Regions from separate parts of the Streptomyces sp. NPDC048338 genome, predicted to be linked through region 2. Evidence: riboswitches for the same ligand, from Rfam matches in the RefSeq annotation. Region 2 holds a riboswitch; each other region holds the start of a gene.

Region 1 (7,678 bases), on a different contig from region 2:
CTTGATTTGGAGATAAGGGAAACCTAACTTAGCTTTGCCTAAGTACTTATCGGCTTCCGGAGCCGGGATCAGGCCTGCGCGCGTTCCGTGCGCGTGGGTCCCCTCCGCCTGCCGACTGCCCGCAGAGAAGGATCGTCCATGACCCTCGCAGTGACCCGCACACGCCGTCGCGCAGTCGTCGCCACGGCCGCCGCCGCCACGCTCGCCCTCCTCGTCGGGGGCTGCGGCGCGGGCGAGAAGAAGGACACCGCCGGCTCCGGCGAGGCGAAGGCCTCCGGCGCCGCCTTCCCCGTGACCATCAAGAGCGCGCTCGGCGAGGCGACCATCACCAAGCAGCCCAAGCGCGTCGTCACCCTCGGGCAGGGCTCCGCCGAGACCGCCATCGCCCTCGGCCACACCCCCGTCGGCATCGAGAGCTACCCCTGGGGCAGCGACAAGACCGGCTACCTGCCGTGGATCCACGAGGCCGTCACCAAGTCCGGCGGCAAGCTCCCCAAGCAGTTCAAGGGCATGGAGGAGCTCGACATCGAGGCCATCACCGAGCTCGAGCCCGACGTGATCCTCGCGCCCTGGTCCGGCGTCACCAAGGAGCAGTACGACGTCCTGAAGGACATCGCGCCGACCGTGGCCTACCCGGACAAGGCGTGGAGCACCGACTGGGACCAGCAGATCGACATCGTCGCCAAGGCCCTCGGTGAGCCCGAGGAGGGCAAGCAGCTGACGGCGAAGATCCGCAAGCAGCTGGCGGACGCCGCCGCGACCCGGCCGAACTACAAGAACGTGACGTTCTCGTACATCTACAACACCGGCCCCGGCACCCTCGGCGTCTTCAAGCCGAAGGAGCAGCGCGTCGAGATGCTGACGTCCCTCGGCCTCAAGGTCGACCCGGTCGTGAACGGCTTCAAGGAGACCGACGGCACCGACTCCGCCCTCATCGGCCTGGAGAACGCCAACAAGCTGTCCGGCAGCGACGTCGCCTTCACGTTCTACATGGACGAGAAGTCGCGCAAGGAGATCGAGGCCCAGCCGCTGTACGGGGCCATCCCCGCGGTCAAGAAGGGCGCGATCGTCTACAGCCACGACACCCCGTTCGTCACGGCCTCCTCGATGATCAACCCGCTGACCGTGCCGTGGAGCATCGAGCGCTACCTGCCCCTGATCGACAAGGCCGTCGCCAAGGCCGGGAAGTAAGCACGGTTCCCTTCGCATGGCTTCCTCCACGCTCGTCGAGCCGGGCGGTACCAGCACCTCGCGTGCCGGTGCCGCCCGGCTGGCGTTGTCTCTGACGGTCTGTCTCGCCGTCCTCGCGCTCGCGATGCTCGCGAGCGTGATGTTCGGCAGCAAGACCACCTCGTTCGGCTCCGTCATGGACGTCCTCAGGGGCCATGGCGACGCCTACCTCACCACCGTCGTCGAGAGCCGCTACCCCCGGACCGCGATCGGCGTGCTCGCCGGCGTGTGCCTGGCGGTCGCCGGCACCCTCATGCAGGGCGTCACCCGCAACCCGCTGGCCGAGCCCGGCCTCCTCGGCATCAACGCGGGCGCCTCGGCGAGCATCGTCGCCGCGACCGCCTTCCTCGGGGTGACGGGCCAGGCCGCCACCCTGTGGTGGGCCCTGCCCGGCGCCCTGCTGGCCGGACTCGTCGTCCACGTCATCGGATCCGCCGGCACCAGCGCCGGCCCGGCCCGTCTCGTGCTGGCCGGCGCGGTCCTGTCCGCCGTCCTCGCGGCCTTCATCCAGGCCGTCACCCTGAGCCGTCCGCGCGTCTTCGACAGCTACCGCTACTGGGTCGTCGGAGCCCTCGGCGGCCGGGACTTCGACGTCTTCTGGTCGGTCGTGCCGTTCGCGGCCGTCGGCCTCCTCGTCGCCCTCGTGATCGCCCCCGGTCTCAACGTGACGGCACTGGGCGACGACACCGCGACCTCCCTGGGCGCCCGCCCGGCACGGGTCAAGGCGGCCGGACTGCTCGCGGCGACCCTGCTCAGCGCGGCGGCCACCGCCGCCGTCGGACCCATCGCCTTCGTCGGCCTCGCCGTGCCCCACCTCGTACGGGCCCTCGTCGGCGTCGACTTCCGTCTGCAGATCCTCTTCTCCGCCCTCGTCGGTCCCGCGCTGCTGCTCTCCGCCGACGTCGTCGGACGCGTGCTGCTGCGCCCGCAGGAGGTCATGGTCGGTGTCATCACCGCGTTCATCGGGGCGCCCGCGCTGCTGCTGGCGGTCCGCAGGATGAGAGGAAGCGCATGAGCGCCCGTCAGGCCCCGGCGCCCGCACCCGTCAGGACGGCGCCGCGCCGGCACGTGCTCAGGATCGGCGGCGCGGTGTCGCTGCCGATCCGCACCTCCACCGTCGTCCTGGCCCTCGGCCTGTTGCTGCTGATCGTCGTCGGAGCGGTGGCCACCCTCACCCTGGGACGCCTCGGCATCCGGCTGCCCGACCTCCCCGCGGCCCTGCTGGGAGGAGCGGAGGGCAAGAACGCCTTCGTCCTGAACCGGCTGCGCGGACCGCGTCTGGTCGTCGGGATCGGCACCGGCGCCGCGTTCGGCCTGTCCGGCGCGCTGTTCCAGTCGGTCACCCGCAACCCGCTCGGCAGCCCGGACGTCATCGGGCTGGGCGCGGGCGCCGGAGCCGGCGCGGCCATCGTCGCCCTGCTCCTCCCGGACGTCGTACCGGTCCCGGTCGGCGCGCTCCTCGGCGCCGTCCTGGCCATGGTGCTCGTCTACATGTCGACCGGGACGGGCTTCCGCAACCCGGTCCGCCTCGTCGTCGCCGGCATCGGTGTCTCCGCCATGGCCGTCGCCGTCATCCAGTACGTCGTGTACGCGGTGGAACGGGACAAGGCGACGGTCCTGAGCGCCTACGTCAACGGCAGCCTGTCCGCCCGCTCGTGGGACGACGCGACCACGATCTGGCTCGTGCTGGCCGTGGTGCTTCCGCTCGCCGTCCTGCTCTCGCGGGACATCGGCATCGGAGAGATGGGCGACGACACCGCCGCCGCGCTGGGCGGCCGTCCCGGGAGGACCAAGACCGCGGCGGTCACCCTGGCGATCGTGCTGTCGGCCGCCGCCGTGAGCGTGGCCGGGCCGATCGCCTTCATCTCCCTGACCGCCCCCCAGATCGCCAAGCGGCTGTCGCGCGGGTCCGGTCCCCAGCTCGCCCTGTCGATGCTGGTGGGTGCGCTGCTGCTGGTCCTCGCCGATCTCGCCGCCCAGCAGATGCCGTACCTCGACAACCTGCCCGTGGGCATCTACACGATGGCCATCGGCGGGCTCTACCTCGGCCACCTGCTCGTCCGGGAGTGGCGGCGGGGCGTGCTGTAGGCGGCGCGCGCCGCGGGCCCCGACGGCGGGCCCGGCACGCGAGGAAGGCCCCGACCCCCGAGCGGTCGGGGCCTTCCCCGTCGTATGGGCCGGCGCGCCCGTCAGGAGGCGCCGTGGCCCCGTCAGTAGGCGCCGAAGACGTTGTCGATGGAGCCGTACTTGTCGGCGGCGTAGTTGCACGCGGCCGTGATGTTGGCGACCGGGTCGTACATGTCCATGGACGTGCCGGGCACGTGGTACGCCAGGAAGGTGGGCTCGATGACCTGGAGCAGGCCCTTCGAGGGGGTGCCGGCGACGGCGTTGGAGTCCCAGTTGTTGATGGCCTGCGGGTTGCCGGAGGACTCGCGCATGATGTTGCGGTGGATGCCCTCGTAGGAGCCGGGGATGCCGTGCTGGGCCATCACGTCCAGCGACTCCCGGATCCAGCCGTCGAGGTCGTTCGTGTAGCTCTTCACGGCGGCGGGGGCGGCGGCCGGAGCCGCCTGCTGGGTCTGCCGGGCCTGGGGCGCGGGCGCGGTGCGCTGCTCGGAACGGCTGGCCCGGTCGGCGGACGAGGACTTCGCCGGCTTGGCCGCCTTCGACTTCTGCGCGGGAGCGGGGGACTTGGGCTGCGACGCCGCGGAATTGCGGTGCAGCGTCAGCTTGAGACCCGGGTGAATGAGTGACGGATTGTCACCGACCGCAGCGTGGTTGGCCCGGTAGAGAACCTTCCAGCCGCCCCGGACACCCTGCTCGTAGGCGATCATCGAAAGAGAATCGCCCGGCACGACGGTGTAGGTCTTGGGAGCTGCGGCCGGTGCCGCCGGCAGCGATTCCGTGATCTTTTGCGACACATTTGCTGCCGCGTTCGCCGTGGCAATGGCCGGGGTGATCTCGGGCGCGGTGCGAGGGGCGGCGTGGGCGGTCGCGGAGGCGACGAGGGGGAGGGCCAGTGCGGCTCCACCCGTGCTCGCGAGGGCGATACCGCGGGCGAGCGGACGGCGCTTCGGGCGACGGTGCTTACCGTTTGCAGGCATGACGGATTCCTCTCCGGAGCCTGCGGGGTGAGCTGTCGGGTTCGGGCTGGAGATGCCCGGCCGCACACGTGCGACTTCACCCCTAGCCGCTCCGGAATCCGGATCGGCGAATACTTGGGTCCCCCGCTCCTGCCGGCGGTGAATAGTGGGAATTGCGGATGGTGGCAGGATTCGGCGTTCCATCCGAATGGAGGTGACCGTAGGCGAGGAATACCGTCGGGAACAAGGCGTCTCGACGATGTGATAAACGGCCTCGCGGGGGCCCGTGAAGCCCCGAACTTCCCTGAATCACGGGGAGATGGGGCCCGAGGGCGGGGAGGGCGGCCGATGCCCCGTGAGCCATGTCACCTGAAAGAAATGTCCGACATCACCCCATAATTCCGAGCAAAGGAAGATTGATGCTCATGGGGTGGGTGGTCGTTTTATGGCCTTTTATGCGCGCCGATGTGGCGACTCGCCGTCCGGGCTCTCTCCGCTCGCCGGGATCCGCGTCCCGGACACGCCTCCGGTCCCCCGTGCCGCCATGCTCCCGTCCGGCCGCGCAGGGCGGTCGTGACCGCCCAGCGATCCGTGCCCGGTGTTCCTCCTCCTGCCCGGGGCGGTCAGGCCCCGAGCAGGGTGCGGGCGCGCGCCCACGCGGCCACGGGGTCGCACGACTCCGCCTGCCCGGCCGAACTCGTGAGGGTGCCGCGCGCACCCCCGGCTGAACGGCGCGGGTACGGACCGCCGTCGGGCCGCCTCCGGTCATGGACCCGTGGGATGCTGGGGACATGGGGGATCAGGTGGACCACGCGGCCGTCCGGCGGAGTTACGACACCGTGGCGGAGGAGTACGCCACCCGGCTCGGGAACGAACTCGACGGGAAGCCGCTCGACCGGGCCCTGCTCGGCGCACTCCTCGAAGAGGCCGGGCAGGGGGCCGCCGTCGCCGACCTCGGCTGTGGACCCGGGCACGTGACCGGCTGGCTCGCCGCGCACGGCGCGCGGGCCGTCGGCATCGACCTCTCCCCGGGCATGGTCGCGACCGCCGCACGACGCCATCGCGAGGCGGCTTTCCGGGAGGGCGACCTGCTCGCGCTGCCCGCCGAGGACGGCGAGTTCGACGCCGCCGTCGCCCTCTACTCCGTCATCCACGTCGCCCCCGACGAGCTCGGCCGCGCCTTCGCCGAGGCACACCGCGTGCTGCGCCCCACCGGGCTGCTCCTGGTCTCCTTCCACCAGGGCGAGGAAGTGCGGCACCTGGACGAGTGGTGGGGGCACGAGGTGGACGTCGACTTCCGCTTCCTGGACCCCTCCCGGGTGAGCGGACTCCTCGCCGACGCCGGGTTCACCGTGGAGATGCGGATGGAGCGCGGCCACTACGCTCACGAGGTCGACACCCGCCGCGTCTACCTGCTGGCCCGCCGGACCTGAACCGGACGGCGGCCGGGGCGAGCACGGCACCGGGGCCGTGCCGCCGAGGCCGGCCCACCCGCGAGAGGGGACCCACATGGCCGAGGTACTGCTCTTCCACCACGCACAGGGACTGACGCCGGGCGTCACGGCCTTCGCCGACACGCTCCGCCGGCACGGCCACACCGTGCACGTCCCCGACCTGTACGACGGTCGGACGTTCGACACCCTGGAGGAAGGCGCCGCCCACGCCCAGGCCATCGGCTTCGGCGCGATCGCGGAGCGGGGCGTCCGAGCCGCCGAACCGCTGCCGGCCGGGCTCGTCCTCGCCGGCTTCTCCCTCGGGGTGCTGCCCGCCCAGCGGCTGGCGCAGACCAGGCCGGGCGCCCGTGGCGCGCTCCTGTTCGACGCCTGCGTCCCCGTCACCGAGTTCGGCGCCGCCTGGCCCGACGACGTCCCCGTCCAGGTGCACGGCATGGACGCGGACGAGTTCTTCGTCGGCGACGGCGATCTCGACGCGGCCCGCGCGCTCGTCGCGGCCACGGAGCGGGCCGAACTGTTCCTCTACCCCGGCAAGCACCACCTGTTCGCCGACAGCAGCCTGCCCTCCCACGACGCGGCCGCGGCCGCCCTGCTCACCGAGCGGGTCCTCGCCTTCCTGGACGCTGTCGGGTGAGGGAGGGGCACGCCCCTCGCCTCCCGGACGGCGGACGGCTCACCTCCGTGAGACACCGGGCCTTCGGGCCCCGTGCCGTCGTCGGTCAGCCCCCGGCCAGCAGCGCGTGTCCGAGCGGGGTGAGGCTGTGGAGCACCGCCGTGCCCGTCCGTACCGTGTCGACCAGGCCGGCGCCCCTGAGGACACCCGCGTGCTGGCTGGCCGCCGCGAGCGAGACGCCGGCCCGTTCGGCGAGGGCCGTGGTGCTGGCGGGGGAACGCAGCAGCCGGAGCACCTGCGCCCGGGTACGGCCCAGCAGCGCCCCCAGCGCTTCGGGCCGGTCGTCGGACCGGCCCGAGGCGGCGCCGTCGCACATCGGGTAGACGAGCACCGTCGCCGCCTCCGGGCGGTACATCACCATCGGGCCCGTCGCGAACCACGAGGGCATCAGCAGCAGCCCGCGTCCGCACAACGGGATGTCGTACGACGACGCCGACGGCAGGTGCAGCGTCGGCGGCTGCCACCGCCAGGTCGTCCCCAGCGTGGTCAGCAGCGCGTCGACGCCTCCGCGCAGCAGCATCTCGGCCCGCAGCGCACGGTCGGTCAGGGCGTCGGCGCGGATCCGCGGCCAGAGAGGCTCCACCGAGGAGTGGAAGTAGACGCGCGTGTCGTGGGCCAGCGCGCGGCGCGCGGCCGCGGAGCCCTGGGCGAGCTCCCGGGCCCACCGGCCCGGGCGGGCCAGGCCGCCGTTCCAGCCGGACACCTCCGGCACTCCCAGATCGCGCGCCAGCGTCCCGGTGGGGGTCGCGACGGCCGCGTCCAGCGCGTCGGTGAAGTCGTGCACCGACGGCTGCAGCAGGAAGTCCGGCACGAACCCGTCCTCGGTGACCAGTTCGGCGAGGACACCCGCCCCGGCGGCCGGGCCGCCCCGCAGGGAGCGCTGCCACGCGCGGGCCGCGGGACGCGTCCGGTGCAGGAGGGCGGAGCCCGGGCCGGCGCCGTCGCCGGGACGGCCCGCCCGCAGGCCCAGCCGCAGGCTCAGCGCGGTCTCCGAGAGGGCGTCGGCCGCCGGGGCGAGGGTGATCTGACGCAGGTCGGCGGCGGTGAAGTGTAGGCGGATCACGACGACCGATTATCGGCCCGCCGGACCCTTTCGCCCAGGGGTGAAAGGCCTCGCGTTCCGCGCGGCCGGCCCGCAGGCTCCCGGTGTCCGCCTCGCCGATCCGACTCCCTCCGGAGGTCGCCCCGATGCGCCGCATCCCCACCCGTACCGCCTGCCTCACCGCGGCGGCCCTGCT
Region 2 (7,678 bases):
CGGCCACGAGGGCCGGGTAGTAGCCGCTGCGCTCGATCGCCGCGCGCAGCCCCTGGGTCGTCGTACCGGTCTTTGCCATGGACTCCATCCTAATCCGTCGGAAGGGGCGCTCCGGGACGCTTGGGCGAGCACCCGTCCGGCTTGCGGGCCGATGAGGCGGGGCGGGCCGCTGGGAGGGGTGGCCTCTCTCAGTAGCTCGGCAGGCGGCGCGGGCCGAGGTCGGTGCGGGGCGGGGGCGGGGCGAGGCGGACGGTGGCGCCGAGCACGGAGAGCCCGTGCGGGGCCACGACGACGGGTTCCAGGGTGATCGCGACGACCTCGGGATGGTCGTCGACGAGGCGGGAGACGCGCAGCAGCAGTTCCTCCAGGGCCGGGGTGTCGACCGGGGCGGAGCCGCGCCAGCCGAAGAGCAGCGGGGCGGTGCGGATGGAGCGCACGAGCTCGGCGGCGTCCCGGTCGGTTGCGGGGACCAGCCGGTGGGACGTGTCGCCCAGCAGCTCGGAGGCGGCTCCGGCGAGCCCGAAGGACAGCACGGCGCCGACGGCGGGGTCGATGGCCGAACGGACGACGGTGTCGACGCCGCGGGGCACCATCGCCTGTACGACGGGGTGGAGCTCCTCGGGCTTGCCGAGGGCCTGGGTCATCTCGGCGTAGGCGGTTCGCAGTTGCTGTTCGGTGGCCAGGTCGAGCCGGACGCCCCCGAGGTCGGGGCGGTGGCGCAGATGGGGCGCGGTGGTCTTCAGCGCCACGGGGTAGCCGAGCCGCGCGGCGGCCGCGACGGCTTCGTCGGGGCCGGGCGCGGGCTGCGTCGGCCGGACGGCGATCCCGTACCGCGCGAGAAGCTCGCCCGCCGCGTCCGCGTCCAGGGTCACCCCGGCGGCTTCGGCGTCCTCCCCGAGCAGCCGCTCGATCTGGGCGGCGGCGCCGCTCTCGTCGATGTCGTCGTACTCCGGCACCCGCCCGGGCTCGGCGGCCTGCCGCCGCCACTGTCCGTACCGCACGGCTTCGGCGAGCGCCCGCACGGCCCGCTCGGCGGCGGGGTAGGCGGGGATGCCCCCGGTGGCGTGGCCACCGGGCGCGGGGCCGTCGCCGGTGCGAGGCACGGAGCCGTCGACGCCGCGGGGGGCGGATCCCGGGGGCCCGGGCGGGCCGGACGTGGGGGCACCGGGTGCGCCGGCCGGGGCGGGGGCGACGCGGGAGGCACCGGGAGCCGGGGGCGGCGAGGAACCGGCCGTCGGCTGTGCGGCGCCGGGAGCGGCCCGGCCGGCGGTGGACCCCGGGCCTGCCGGGCCGGCCGCCGGCTGCGGTCGCGTGCTGGTGGCGGCGGAGAGGGCCTCCGCCAGACCGCCCATCTCGACGTGCACGACGAGCACCGGCTTCGCCGCGGCCGGGGCGGAGGCGACCGCCGCGCGGAGGTGGGCCGCGAGGACCTCGCCGTCGCCGGACTCGACGGCGCCGTTCTCCCCGACCCAGGGGATCGCCGTCACCACGACCGCGTCGTTGGCGTCGTCCACAAGCGCCGCCGCCAGCGCGTCGCGGAAGTCCGCCGGGCTCGCGGCGGTGGTCAGGTCGAGCGGGCGCAGCGGGCGCAGACCCTCCGTCAGGCAGGCGTCGTACGTCAGCAGCCCCAGCGACTCGGAGTTGCCGAGGATCGCCACCCGCGGCCCGGCCGGCAGGGGCTGGCCCGCGAGGAGCAGGCCGGCGTCGACCAGCTCGGTGACGGTGTCGACGCGGATCACCCCGGCCTGCCGGAGGAGCGCGGAGACCGTGGCGTGCGGGATGCGGGTGACGGGCACCCGGTGTCCGGGCGGCGCGCTGCCGCTGTGCCGGGCGCCCTTGACCACCACGACCGGCTTGACCGCCGCCGTGCGGCGGGCCAGCCGGGTGAACTTGCGGGGGTTGCCGATCGACTCCAGGTAGAGCAGGACGACGTCCGTCTCGGGGTCGTCGTACCAGTGCTGGAGGAAGTCGTTGCCGGAGACGTCCGCGCGGTTGCCCGCGGAGATGAAGGAGGAGAGCCCGGCGCCGCGCCGGTGCAGCCCGGCGAGCAGGGCGATGCCGATGGCTCCGGACTGGGTGAACAGGCCGATCCGGCCGGCCGCCGGCATCTGCGGGGCGAGCGAGGCGTTGAGCCGGATCCCGGCGGACGTGTTGATGATCCCGAAGGCGTTGGGCCCGATGATCCGCATCCCGTACGAGCGGGCCTGCCGGACCAGTGCGCGCTGCCGTTCCCGGCCCTCGGCACCGCTCTCCGCGTAGCCCGCGGAGAGGACGACGAGTCCGCGGACGCCGTGCTCGCCGCAGTCGGCGACGGCCTCCGGCACCCGTTCCGCGGGGACGGCGACGACCGCCAGGTCCACCGGTTCGCCGATCTCGCCCACGGAGCGGAAGGCCGGCACCCCGTCGAACGCGGCGGGCGCGCCCGCCTCCAGGCTCCGGTTCACGGCGAGGACGCGGCCGGTGTAGCCGGAGGCGACGAGGTTGCGCAGCACCGTCCGGCCCACCCCGCCCGGGGCGCGCCCGGCGCCGATCACGGCGACCGAGCCGGGGGCCAGGAGGCGCTGCACGGAGTGGGCCTCGGCCCGCTGCTCCCGTGCGCGCTGGACGGCGAGCGAGCGAACGGTGGGTTCCAGGTCGAGGTGGAGCCGTACGGCTCCGTCCTCGAAGCTGCGCTTCTGGGTGTAGCCGGCGTCCGTGAAGACCTTGATCATCTTGGAGTTGGCGGGGAGCACCTCGGCCGCGAACCGCCGGATGTCCCTCTCCCGGGCGACCGCCGCGATGTGTTCGAGCAGGGCCGAGGCCACCCCCCGGCCCTGGTGCGCGTCCTGCACAAGGAAGGCGACCTCGGCCTCGTCGGCCGGGGCGCTGGCGGGCCGGCCGGTGGCGTCGATGCGGTCGTAGCGCACGGTGGCGATGAACTCGCCGCCGACGGTCGCCGCGAGTCCGACCCGGTCCACGAAGTCGTGGTGGGTGAAGCGGTGGACGTCCTTGGCGGAGAGCCGGGGGTAGGGCGCGAAGAACCGGTAGTACTTCGACTCGTCCGAGACCTGCTCGTAGAAGCTGACCAGGCGGTCGGCGTCGTCGACGGTGATCGGCCTGATGCGCGCGGTGCCGCCGTCGCGCAGGACGACGTCCGCCTCCCAGTGGTCGGGGTATGCGTGTTCAGGCTGTTCCGACGCGCTCTGCATGGGGTCAGCCTACGACCGGGGCACGACGCCGGCACCGGTCGCGCACGACGTGGGTGCCGTGCAAGGTGGGAGGGCCGGAGGGCTGTTCCGGCCGGGCCGGAGGTCGGCACGAGCACCTCGCAACCCATGAGAGACTGGTCTAGACAACCGGCCAAGACTTGAAGGGCAACACCATGGCTGAGCGCCGCGTCAACGTCGGCTGGGCCGAGGGCCTGCACGCCCGCCCCGCCTCCATCTTCGTCCGTGCCACCACGGCCTCCGGGATCCCCGTGACGATCGCCAAGGCCGACGGCAACCCGGTGAACGCCGCGTCCATGCTCGCGGTGCTCGGCCTGGGTGCGCAGGGCGGCGAGGAGATCGTGCTCGCTTCGGACGCCGACGGCGCCGAGGTCGCTCTGGACCGTCTGGCGAAGCTGGTTGCCGAGGGGCTCGAGGAGCTTCCCGAGACCGTCTGACGACACCTCACGCGGGAGCCGCATCCGTCCGAATTCCGGCGGGTGCGGCTCCTTCGTCCATTCCGGATTCATCCGGGGCGGTACGGGCCATTGATCGCCGCCCAGGAAATGCGCACACCGAATTTCGGGCAGCACGATATCCGGCCCCCGTATTCACTGTCTTTGTATACGGCGCCGCCGTTAATTCCGGATGCTCGCGGTGTTTACGGCATGTTGCGAAGGCCTCACACGGCCGTGCCCGGACCGTTTGGGACGGTGCCGCGCCAGCGAGCGCTCGGCGTGCAGCGCGGTCAGCGCCCGCGCCCGCTCGGCGTCGCCGCGGGCCACCGCGTCCACGATCGCCCCGTGCTCCGCCCACTCCTCCACCGGCTGCGCCGCCGGCTCGATCGCGTACATCCAGGCGATCTTGTGGCGGAGCTGGGTGAGGAGCGCCGTCAGGGCCGGACTGCCGGCGGCCTGCGCCAGGGTCTCGTGGAACCAGCCCCCCAGGGACCGCAGATCGTCGCCCTGCCCCCGTCTGGCCCGCTCCTGGCCCAGCCTGACCAGGCCGCGCAGCACCTTGAGATGGGCCTCGGTGCGGCGCTGCGCCGCGCGCGCGGCGCCCAGCGGCTCCAGCAGGGCCCGCATGTCCAGCAGGTCCGCCGCCTCCTGCTCGGTGGGCTCGGCGACATGGGCCCCGGCGTGCCGGCGGGTGACCACGAACCCCTCCGACTCCAGGGTGCGCAGGGCCTCGCGGACCGGGACGCGGGAGACTCCGTAGCGGCGCGCCAGCTGCTCCTCGGTCAGCCGGCTGCCGCGCTCGAAGACACCGGAGACGATGTCGTCCCGGATCGCCGTGCATACCGAGTGCGCGGGAATGCGCATGTTCGACCTCCGCCTTAATCCGCGCGAAACCCATCCGATGGACGCCTGTTCGCCGACCCTTCGTGAACTCTATTGCAGCAGAGGGATATTTCCGAAGGCCACCGTCGGCCCATGGATTTCTTTTGGCCTGCAAAAAAGCCCCGGCTCAGTACGAGCCGGGGCTTTTCTGACGCGGGCGGGGTTCAGACGCTCACACCGCGCGCACGCAGGTACGCGATCGGGTTGATGTCGGAGCCGTACTCGGCGGTGCTGCGGGCCTCGAAGTGGAGGTGGGGACCGGTGGAGTTACCGGTCGACCCCGAGAGACCTATCTTCTGGCCCGGGGTGACGGTCTGGCCGACCGAGACGCTGATCGCCGAGAGGTGACCGTACTGGGTGTACGTGCCGTCGTGCATCCGGATGACGATGTTGTTGCCGTACGCGCCGCCCCAGCCGGCCTCCACGACGGTGCCGGAGCCCACGGAGACGACCTTGGTGCCCGAGGAGGCGTGGAAGTCGACCCCGGAGTGGCTGCCGGAGGACCAGAGCGAGCCGCCGGTCTTGTAGCCGGTGCTGACGTACGAACCGGCGACGGGGAGCTGGAAGGAGGCGAGGCGCTTGCGCTCGGCCTCGCGGGCCGCGCGCTCCTTGGCCAGGCGGATCTCCTTGGCGCGGGCCTCGGCCTTGCGCTTGGCCTCCGCCGCGGCCCTCTCCCGGGCGGCGGCCTCGACGGCCTCCCGCTCCTGGGCGGCGGCCTGGGCGCTCACGGTGTCCGCCAGGACGTCGGCGACGACGGTCTGGTTGAGGCCGGTGTCCTCCAGCGAGGGGGCTTCCGTGTCGGCGGCGAGCGCCGGGGAAGCGAGGGTTCCGATGACGCCGGTGGTGGCGAGGGTGGCGATGCCGGCGATGCCGGCGCCACGGCGCGCCATACGGCTCGGTCCACGATGCTTCCCGGTGGCACGGGTGAACGCCATGTAGTGGCTGATCCTTTCCTTCCTTCTCGCCTACCGGGTTAGCTGACGGGTTCGGAGCAGGAAGGTCTCCTACGGGCCCCTCCGCACGGGTGCGAAGGCGTCCGATTCACCCCAGGGACTTCGTTGTGGGTCCCCGGCTCCCCAGGCTCGCGCCTGACGGGGACTCGGCGATGACTGTCCGATGCCGCGGGCGCGGCGGGTGCAACTGGCGGACAGCCGGAACGAAGCTAAGCGGACCGTCTTTCAATCGCCAAACAGACAGGCCCGTTTGTAAGACATGCCACAGGGCAAACGATCACTCAGCCCTCCATTCCGGACAAAGCAGAGGACCCCGACATACCACTCGATCGGGGTCCCGCTGCCGTGCCTTTTCGGCCACCGGTCTCGGCAATCAGCCGGAGACGACGGTCACTGCGCCGATGCCGAGCGCACGGACCGGGTCCGCGATCGCGGCGGCGTCGCCAACGAGGACGGTGACCAGACGGTCCACCGGGAATGCGTTGACGACGGCGGCGGTCGCCTCGACCGTGCCCGTCTCGGCCAGCCGCGCGTACAACTGCGCCTGGTAGTCGTCCGGAAGGTGCTGCTCGACCTGGTCGGCGAGCGTCGCGGCGACGGAGGCGGCCGTCTCGTACTTGAGCGGCGCCACGCCCACGAGGTTCTGCACGGCCACGTCCCGCTCGGCGTCCGTCAGACCCTCGGCGGCGAGGGTGCGGAGCACCTTCCACAGGTCGTCAAGTGCCGGTCCGGTGTTGGGGGTGTCCACGGATCCGCTGATGGCGAGCATCGAGGCGCCGTTGCCCGCGCCGTCGGAGCGGAGCACCTGCCCGAAGGACCGGACACCGTAGGTGTAGCCCTTCTCCTCGCGCAGCACGCGGTCCAGGCGGGAGGTGAGCGTGCCGCCGAGGCAGTACGTCCCGAGGACCTGGGCGGGCCATACGCGGTCGTGCCGGTCGGCCCCGACGCGGCCGATCAGCAGCTGGGTCTGGACGGCGCCGGGACGGTCCACGATGACCACCCGGCCGGTGTCGTCGGCCGTGATCGGCGGGACGGGGCGGGCCTCGGCGGTGTCGCCCGTCCAGGCGCCCAGCGTCTCGGCGAGGATCTTGTCCACGTCCACGTCGGTGAAGTCGCCGACGACGACGGCGGTGGCCGTGGCGGGGCGGACGTGGGCCTCGTAGAAGGCACGGACGGCCGAGGCGTCGATCGCGGCGACCGTCTCCTCGGTGCCCTGCCGCGGCCGGGACATGCGCGAGCCGGCCGGGAACAGCTCCTTGGAGAGCTGCTTGGCCGCCCGGCGCCCCGGGTTCGCCGTCTCGTGCGGGATCTCGTCGAGCCGGTTGCGCACCAGGCGCTCGATCTCGGTCTCGACGAAGGCCGGCGCGATCAGGGCCTCGGCGACCAGGCCGAGGGCCTTGGGCAGCCGGGAGACGGGCACCTCCAGGGACACCCGGACGCCGGGGTGGTCGGCGTGCGCGTCGAGCGTGGCGCCGCAGCGCTCCAGCTCGGCGGCGAACTCCTCGGCGGAGTGCTTGTCCGTGCCCTCGGACAGGGCGCGGGCCATGATGGTGGCCACGCCGTCCAGGCCCTCGGGCTCGGCGTCCAGCGGGGCGTCGAGGAAGATCTCCACGGCCACCACCTGCTGGCCCGGGCGCAGGCAGCGCAGCACGGTCAGGCCGTTGTCCAGCGCGCCGCGGTCCGGGGCCGGGAAGGCCCAGGGGCGGGCCGCACCGGGCGTCGGCTGCGGGTGGAACTCCATGCTCGTCAAAGACGCGGCGGCGTCGGTCACTGCTCCGCTCCCTCTTCCTCGTCGCTGTCGCTCTGCTCGGCGGCGACCGGCTCGTAGACCAGGACCGCGCGGTTGTCCGGACGCAGGCGGGCCTGGGCCACCGCGCGCACCTCGTCGGCGGTGACGTCCAGGACGCGGTTCACCGCGGTCAGGGCGAGCTGCGGGTCGCCGAACAGCACCGCGAAGCGGCACAGTTCGTCGGCACGGCCGGCGACGGTGCCGAGCCGGTCCAGCCACTCGCGCTCCAACTGGGCCTGCGCGCGCTCCATCTCCTCCGGCGTCGGGCCCTCGGCCGCGAAGCGGGCCAGCTCCTCGTCGACGGCGGCCTCGATCTCGGGCACCTCGACGCCGCCGGAGGTCTTGACGTCCAGCCAGCCGAGCGAGGGGGCGCCCGCGAGCCGCAGCAGCCCGAAGCCGGCGGCGACGGCC
Region 3 (7,678 bases), on a different contig from region 2:
CTTCCGCGTCCTTGTCGGCGCACGGCGTGACGCAGGGGCCCTTGGCCCACCACTCGGGCAGCATCGCGAGGGCCTCGTCGCCCAGCGGGTTCACGCCGGGGCCGGCGGCCAGCGAGTGTCCGACGAGGACGTGCAGGCACTTCACCCGGTCCGGCATGCCGCCGGCGCTCGGGAAGCCCTCCAGGACCTCGATGGCGTCGCGGCGCGCGATGTAGTCCTCGTGCGCGGCCCGGTAGGCGGCGGCGAGCTCCGGGTCGGTCCCCAGCCGGGCCTGCATCTCCTTCATGACCCCGTTGGCCTCCAGGGTGCCGATGGCCGAGGCCGCGCGAGGGCAGGTCAGGTAGTACGTGGTGGGGAAGGGGGTGCCGTCCGGGAGCCGCGGCGCGGTCTCGACGACGTCCGGGTTGCCGCAGGGGCAGCGGTGCGCGATGGCGCGCAGTCCCCGGGGCGGGCGGCCGAGCTGGTCCTGGAAGGCGGCGACGTCCGCGTCGGTGGGCTCGGTGCGTGCGGTCTGCGGAGGGGGCGTTTGCATGCCTGCGTCTGTCTTCTCGTCGGGGGCGGTTCGGTGCGGTGCGGTGGTCGGGCGACCGGCGGACGGGCGCGCGGGGCGCCGCGGCGCGGTGCCATTGTCTCGCGTCGCGGGGTCAGCGGGCCGCGTCGGCGTGGTCGACGCCCTCCCAGAGGTGGGAGTACCAGGGCTGTCCGGCCTCGCCCTGCTCGGTGCGGCGGGCCCGCTCGGCGTCGGGGTCGTTGACGGTGAAGCCGGTCTCGCCGGGCACGACGTAGTGCAGGTGCTCGCGGGCGAGGCGGCGGACGTACGCCGGGTCCTGGAGCCGGGCCTTCTCGTCCCTCAGCTGCTCGACCCGGTCGGCGGCCTCGGCGGCCTGGCGCTCCTGGTCGGCGATCTCGCTCCGCTGGGAGACGTACTGCCGCATCGGGTAGGCGAGCGCCACCACGAGCGAGCAGACGATCAGGGCCAGGAAGGCCGCGCGGCCGGTGAGCCGGGAGCGGCGCGCCTGACGGCGTGTCTGGGAGCGGTAGACGCGGGCGGCGGTCTGCTCGCCGAGCAGCCTGATCCGGGTCGCGGTCGAGAACCGGTCCCGGTCCTTCGCTGCCATGGTCTGCGCCTCCCCTGTTCCGGGCTCCGTCCGGGCGCGCTTCCCGGTAGCGGAAGCAGAGCCGTCCCCGCACACGGTACGGGACCGAGTGCGGGGACGGCCGGAACTGCCGGGTGTGAAGCCGTCAGCCCTTGAAACGCGGGAAGGCGCTGCGGCCCGCGTAGACCGCGGCGTCGTCGAGGATCTCCTCGATGCGCAGCAGCTGGTTGTACTTGGCGACGCGCTCGGAGCGGGCCGGGGCGCCGGTCTTGATCTGGCCGCAGTTGGTGGCGACGGCCAGGTCGGCGATGGTGACGTCCTCGGTCTCGCCGGAGCGGTGGGACATCATGCACTTGAAGCCGCTGCGCTGCGCCAGCTCGACGGCGTCCAGCGTCTCGGTCAGCGAGCCGATCTGGTTGACCTTGACCAGGAGGGCGTTCGCGGAGCCCTCCTCGATGCCACGGGCCAGACGCTCGGGGTTGGTGACGAACAGGTCGTCGCCGACCAGCTGCACCTTGGAGCCGAGCTTCTCGGTGATGACCTTCCAGCCGGCCCAGTCGTCCTCGAACAGCGGGTCCTCGATGGAGACCAGCGGGTACGCGGCGACGAGCTCCTCGTAGTACTCGGTCATCTCGGCGGCGGAGCGGGCCTTGCCCTCGAACTCGTACTTGCCGTCCTTGTAGAACTCGGAGGCGGCGCAGTCGAGGGCGAGCGCGATGTCCTTGCCGGGGACGTAGCCGGCCTGCTTGATCGCCTCGAGGATGAGGTCGAGCGCGGCGCGGTTGGAGTCCAGGTTCGGGGCGAAGCCGCCCTCGTCGCCGAGACCGGTGGACAGGCCCTTGGTCTTCAGGACGGACTTGAGGGTGTGGTAGACCTCGGTGCCCCAGCGCAGGGCCTCGGAGAAGGACTCCGCGCCGATCGGCGCGATCATGAACTCCTGGATGTCCACGTTGGAGTCGGCGTGCGAGCCGCCGTTCAGGATGTTCATCATCGGAACGGGCAGCAGGTGCGCGTTCGGGCCGCCGAGGTAGCGGAACAGCGGCAGGTCGGAGGCCTCGGAGGCGGCGTGCGCGACGGCGAGGGAGACGCCGAGGATGGCGTTGGCGCCGAGCGAGGACTTGTCCGGGGTGGCGTCCAGGTCGAACATCGCCTGGTCGATCAGGCGCTGCTCGGTGGCGTCGTAGCCGACGAGCTCCGGGCCGATCTGCTCGATGACGGCGAGGACGGCCTTCTCGACACCCTTGCCGAGGTAGCGGTTGGGGTCACCGTCGCGGAGCTCGAGAGCCTCGAACGCACCGGTGGAGGCGCCGGACGGAACGGCAGCACGGCCGGTGCTGCCGTCGTCGAGGCCGACCTCGACCTCGACCGTGGGGTTGCCTCGGGAGTCCAGGATTTCCCGGGCTACGACGACGTCGATGGACGGCACGAGCATCTCCTTCTGGGATGTGACGCTAGATGTGACGCAAGAGCCGTGCAGGGTCGCTTGGCCTTGCGACAAGAGCCTAACCGGCTCGGAGGCTCCGGCCAGCCGGGCGCCCGCCCGCTGGGACGAAAAAGGACCCGAGGGCATGCATAAAGGGGCGAAGGGACCCGAAGCTACCGATCGGTAACGCGAAGAACCCCGACCCGGCGCGCACGGGGGAGGGCGCGCCGGGCCGGGGTGGTCACCGCGGGAGGGTCACAGGACCCGGTGAGCCGCCGGACTCACACGGGCCGCCGGGCTCACTTCAGGTGGAGCTGCTGGCCCGGGTAGATCAGGTCGGCGTCCTCGACGACGTCCTTGTTGAGCTCGAAGAGCTTCGCCCAGCCGCCCTTGACCTTCTGCGCGGCGGCGATCTTGCTCAGGGTGTCGCCGGCGGCGACCTTGTACTCGCCGTCGCCCTTCTTGACCTTCTTGCCGGTCGGGGTGGTGACGGTCTTCTTCGACTCGGCCTTCTTCGGCGTCGCCTTCGGGGCCGTGCGCTGCTCGCTGCGGGTGGTCGGCTGCTCGGCCTTGCGCTCCGGCGCCGGGGCGCTCTCGGCGGTGCCACCGGTGTACGCGGCGCCGGACAGGCCCACGCCGCAGCTCGGCCACGCGCCCTTGCCCTGGCCGGCCAGGACCTTCTCGGCGATCGTGATCTGCTGGGACTTCGACGCCTGGTCGGCGCTGGCCGCGAAGGCGGTGCCACCGTAGGCGGCCCAGGTGGAGGCCGAGAACTGCAGGCCGCCGTAGTAGCCGTTGCCCGTGTTGATGGACCAGTTGCCACCGGACTCGCACTGGGCGACGGCGTCCCACTCGGAGGCGGTCGCGGCCGAGGCGGACCCGGCGGTCATGAGCGGGGCGGCGACGGCGACGCCCGCCACACCGGCGAGAGCGATGGCACGGGTGGCCTTGGAGGAACGACGGTGTTTGCCCTTGGCGGAAAACAGCATGGGAATTCTCCTCACCGACGCCTGCGAGGTGAGCTGTCGGGTTCGGGCCATGTGAGTTGCCCGGCCACGTGACGAGCACGCGGCTTCACCCCGAGCCGGGATTCCGGCCGTCTGTCTCAACGGCCGGGACCGGCACTTACCTTGGGTCCCCCGCTCCTGCCTACGGCGCTTGCGCGACGACTGTTCCCCTCGACCGGCGGCAGGATTCGGCGTTACCGGTCGACGGGGCCCGCGGTGGCGAGCGGTCCCGACCGTAGACACAGACCTCACGAAGTTCAAAGAAGGCCAAAACGGCCAAATCGCCCCTCCCTGCACCCCCATGAGGGGTGTTTACGCAGGTGAGGGGCGATCGGAGCAAACTTTGCGGACGTGACACGCCAAGCGGGACGAAGAGACTCATGTCTCACTTAGACAGAACGGACATAAGTCCTCGAACTACCCCTGGGTTTCCACGGGTTCCTCGCTCAAGTCGAGGCTCTGACCAGGCAGGATGAGGTTTGGGTCGGCACCCACCGTCTGACGGTTGGCGTCGTAGAGGGCGGTCCAACCGCCGGGCAGCTCGTTCTCCCGTGCAATCTCGGAGAGGCTGTCGCCGGGCCGGACGGTGTATTCGCCCGAAGTGTCCGTGGTGCCCGATTCCCCCGAACCGGCCTCGCCGGCCGAACCGCCTGGCTGCCCGTCAGCCGGCGAGGCGTGACGTCCGGTTTCCTGCCCTTCGCCCGAATTGCCCTCTTCGCGAGCGGCCTCACCACGGTGCTTGCCGTTGCCCGGGCCGGCCGCCTCGCCGGTCGCGGAGTCGGGGTCGCCCGTCGAGTCCGACGTACCGGGCGTAACGGATACATCGGGCGTTTCCGGCGTGGTGGAGGTGGAGGGCGCCCCCGGAGCGGCGCCGGTCCCGGCCGGGCCGGCCGACTTGGCGGCGCCCGGCTTCGCCTGGGCGGCGGGCGCGGTCGGCGTGGTCGGCGCGGGGCTCGTGCCCGGGTCGACCTCGGGGGCGGCGCCGTCGTTCGTCAGCTGGGCGATCGGGGCGCAGGTGGCCCAGACCTGGGTGCCCTGCGCGGCGAGCGCCTTCTCGGCGACCGCGATCTGCTGGGAGCGGCTGGCCAGGTCGGCGCGGGACGCGTAGGCCGTGCCGCCGTACGTCTCCCAGGTCTCCTGGGTGAACTGGAGCCCGCCGTAGAGCCCGTTGCCGAAGTCGGCGCTCCACAGGCCGCCCGACTCGCACTCGGCGACCCGGTCCCAGGTGGCCGCGTCGGCGGCTGAGGCGGACCCTGCGCCGAGCAGTGGCAGCGCGAGGGCCGAACCCGTCACGCCTGCGGCCACGATGATCGCGGGGGCCTGCCTGGGTCTGCGGTGTCGTCCGTTCCCGGAGCGCATACGGAGTGCCTTTCGCCTGACTGCTTGAGACGACGGTGAACGTAGCGGCATTCGAACGTCAGTCACAAGTCGATGCAGCGGAGATCACGTAAATATCACAGTTCTGACGCTCCGTCAGTTCGCAAGGGGGGTGAACTCCACCGGAAGCGTGCGCAATCCGCGCATGATGAGCCCGCCCCGCCAGCGCAAATCGGCCGGATCGCCCGCAAGTCGCAGATCGGGCAGCCGGGTCAGCAACGTGGCCAGCGCGGTCTGACCCTCCAGCCGGGCGAGCGGGGCACCGATGCAGTAGTGGATGCCGTGTCCGTACCCGAGGTGCTGGTTGTCGCGCCGGGAGAGGTCGAGCGTGTCCGGCCCGGCGAACCGCGCCGGGTCGCGGTCGGCGGCGGCGAGCACGACGAGCACGGGATCGCCCGCCGGGATCTCCTGCCCGCCGATCGTCAGCGGCTCCATGGCGTACCGCCAGGTCGCCATCTCCACCGGCCCGTCGAAGCGCAGCAGTTCCTCGACGCCGGTCTCCAGCAGGCCCCGCTCGCCCGCCGCGAGCGAGGTCTGCAGCCGCTCCCGCTGGCCGGGGTGGCGCAGGAGCGCGTACATCCCGTTGCCGATCAGGTTGACCGTGGTCTCGAAGCCCGCGAAGAGCAGGATGAAGGCCATCGCCGCGGCCTCGTTCTCGGTGAGGTGCTCCCCGTGGTCGGAGGCCCGGATGAGCCCGGAGATGAGGTCGTCGCCCGGCTCCCCGCGCTTGCGGTGGATCAGCTCCGCCAGATAGCCGCGCATCTTCTTGACCGAGCGCGCGACCCCGCCACGCGGACCGCCGCCGTGCCGGATCATCATCCCGGCCCAGTCCCGGAAGTCGTCCTGGTCCTCCGGCGGGACGCCGAGCAGGTCGCAGATGGCGTAGATGGGCAGCGGGAAGGCGAACTCGTGGATGAGGTCGGCACTCCCCTCCCGCGCGAACCCGTCGATGAGCCGGTCGGTCAGCTCCTGGACGCGCGGCGCGAACTCCGCGACCCGGCGCGGGGTGAACGCCTTCGACACGAGCCGCCGCAGCCGGGTGTGGTCCGGTGGGTCGATGTTGAGCAGATGCGTCATCAGCTCGGCCTTGCGCTCGCCGGGGATCCCCGTCTTCCCCTTGGCGTGTGCCGGCTCGTCGTGGTGCGCCGGGTTCTTGGAGAGCCGCTGGTCGGCGAGCGCCTGCCGGGCGTCCGCGTAGCGCGTCACCAGCCACGCCTCGACCCCGCTCGGCAGCGTCGCCCGGTGCACGGGCGCGTGCTCCCGCAGCCAGGCGTAGGCGGGGTACGGATCGCTCGCGAACTCCCAGGTGAAGAGCTCGGGCGCGGACGCGGAGGGCTGGTCGTGCATGGCCCCGACACTATCCGGCCCCACCGCGCACGACCCCCCGGCGGGCTCCCCCGCGGTCCGCCGCGACCCACCCGCCCGACGGCTCCGCGACACCCGCCACGGGCCCGGTGACCAGACCCCGTCCGGGCCGGCGGAACGGCACCGTGGGACCGGCCGGCGACAGCACCGCGAGACCGGCCGGCGCCCGACCGCCGCCACGATGGCGCGCCCTTGCGGAGGAGATGTGGCGATGTCGTGAAGGCGGGTGGCCTAGATTCTCCCGAGTGGATCCTCAGTTGCTCAGGAGTACGTTCGCCGTCGTCGAGAGACGGGCCGAACACGCGGTCACGTACTTCTACTCGCACCTCTTCTGGCACAACCCGGGCGTGCGCGACCTGTTCCCCGAGGACATGCGGCCGCAGCGCGACCGGCTCTTCGCCGCGCTCACCCGGGTGGTGACGCGGCTGGACGATCCGGCCCTCGGGGAGTACCTCGGACATCTGGGCCGCGACCACCGCAAGTTCCTCGCCTCGCCCGCGCTGTACGCCGCCGTCGGGACCAGCCTGGTCGCCGCCTTCGCGCACGCCTCGGGGGCGGCCTGGAGCATCGAGGCGGAGAAGGCGTGGACCGAGGCCTACGCGCTCGTCGCCGATCTCATGATCGCGGGTGCCGAGGGGGCCGCGGAGTCCGGGGAGCCGGCCTGGTGGGACGCCGACGTGGTGCGGCACGAGCGGTTCGGCGACGACCTCGCGCTGCTGACCCTGCGGCCCCGGCAGCCCTTCCCGTACCTGCCCGGGCAGTACGTCAGCGTCAGCTCCCCGCGGGTCCCGCGGATCTGGCGGACCTACTCGGCCGCCAACGCGCCGCGCCAGGACGGGACTCTGGACCTGCACGTCAGCCGCATCCGGGGCGGGCTGATGAGCACCGCGCTGGTCGACGGGACGGGCGTGGGCGAGACGCTGCGCCTGAGCGCGCCCGGCGGCGGGCTGACCGGCCGGACCCCGCCCGGCCGTCCGCGCACCTACATCGCCGCGGGCACCGGCTGGGCGCCGGTGAAGGCGCTTCTCGAGGAGCTGGCCGAGGCCCCCGGCGAGACGGAGGCCCGCCTCTTCCTCGTCGCCCGGGCCCGGGAGTACCTCTACGGGAGGGACGAGGCCGAGCTGCTGCGGGAACGGATCCCCGGGCTGCACGTCACGTACCTCTCCGCCGCACCGCGCAGCCGTCGCGTGCAGGCCACCGAACGGCTGCACCAGGCCCTGGCCATGTGCGGCCACTGGCCCGACCACGACGTCTACCTCGCCGGGCCGCCCGGCCTGCTCACGGAGACGGTGCCCGTGCTGGAGCACCTCGGGGCCGAGCCCGCACGGATCCTGCACGACGTCCTGCCGGCCGTGGGGCGCTTCCACGTCCGCCCGGGCACCGCGGCCGAGCGCCTGCTCGGACCTCCG

Evidence for each region. A riboswitch is a leader RNA that binds a small molecule or an ion and turns the genes downstream of it on or off. The one in region 2 is predicted to bind cyclic di-AMP.
Region 1: linked by a shared signal. The riboswitch ahead of ACGFZF_RS19115 (transglycosylase SLT domain-containing protein) and the one ahead of ACGFZF_RS13715 (M23 family metallopeptidase) in region 2 are both predicted to bind cyclic di-AMP.
Region 3: linked by a shared signal. The riboswitch ahead of ACGFZF_RS24270 (transglycosylase family protein) and the one ahead of ACGFZF_RS13715 (M23 family metallopeptidase) in region 2 are both predicted to bind cyclic di-AMP.

What each region holds. Positions count from the first base shown of each region.
Region 1 covers NZ_JBICYQ010000007.1:377,203-384,880, reverse strand. The annotation lists gene ACGFZF_RS19130 (iron-siderophore ABC transporter substrate-binding protein) at 139-1,191, shown strand; gene ACGFZF_RS19125 (FecCD family ABC transporter permease) at 1,208-2,245, shown strand; gene ACGFZF_RS19120 (FecCD family ABC transporter permease) at 2,242-3,318, shown strand; gene ACGFZF_RS19115 (transglycosylase SLT domain-containing protein) at 3,441-4,334, opposite strand; cyclic di-AMP (ydaO/yuaA leader) riboswitch at 4,339-4,521, opposite strand; gene ACGFZF_RS19110 (class I SAM-dependent methyltransferase) at 5,105-5,746, shown strand; gene ACGFZF_RS19105 (dienelactone hydrolase family protein) at 5,823-6,401, shown strand; gene ACGFZF_RS19100 (winged helix-turn-helix domain-containing protein) at 6,487-7,503, opposite strand; gene ACGFZF_RS19095 (hypothetical protein) at 7,629-7,678, shown strand, end outside.
Region 2 covers NZ_JBICYQ010000005.1:107,015-114,692, reverse strand. The annotation lists gene ACGFZF_RS13735 (DUF5998 family protein) at 1-79, opposite strand, end outside; gene ACGFZF_RS13730 (GNAT family N-acetyltransferase) at 189-3,188, opposite strand; gene ACGFZF_RS13725 (HPr family phosphocarrier protein) at 3,362-3,643, shown strand; gene ACGFZF_RS13720 (GntR family transcriptional regulator) at 3,824-4,507, opposite strand; gene ACGFZF_RS13715 (M23 family metallopeptidase) at 4,690-5,460, opposite strand; cyclic di-AMP (ydaO/yuaA leader) riboswitch at 5,473-5,640, opposite strand; gene ACGFZF_RS13710 (M16 family metallopeptidase) at 5,852-7,219, opposite strand; gene ACGFZF_RS13705 (pitrilysin family protein) at 7,246-7,678, opposite strand, start outside.
Region 3 covers NZ_JBICYQ010000010.1:304,742-312,419, reverse strand. The annotation lists gene ACGFZF_RS24285 (DUF501 domain-containing protein) at 1-532, opposite strand, end outside; gene ACGFZF_RS24280 (septum formation initiator family protein) at 645-1,118, opposite strand; gene eno (phosphopyruvate hydratase) at 1,243-2,529, opposite strand; gene ACGFZF_RS24270 (transglycosylase family protein) at 2,820-3,509, opposite strand; cyclic di-AMP (ydaO/yuaA leader) riboswitch at 3,513-3,687, opposite strand; gene ACGFZF_RS24265 (transglycosylase family protein) at 3,945-4,886, opposite strand; gene ACGFZF_RS24260 (cytochrome P450) at 5,001-6,251, opposite strand; gene ACGFZF_RS24255 (globin domain-containing protein) at 6,527-7,678, shown strand, end outside.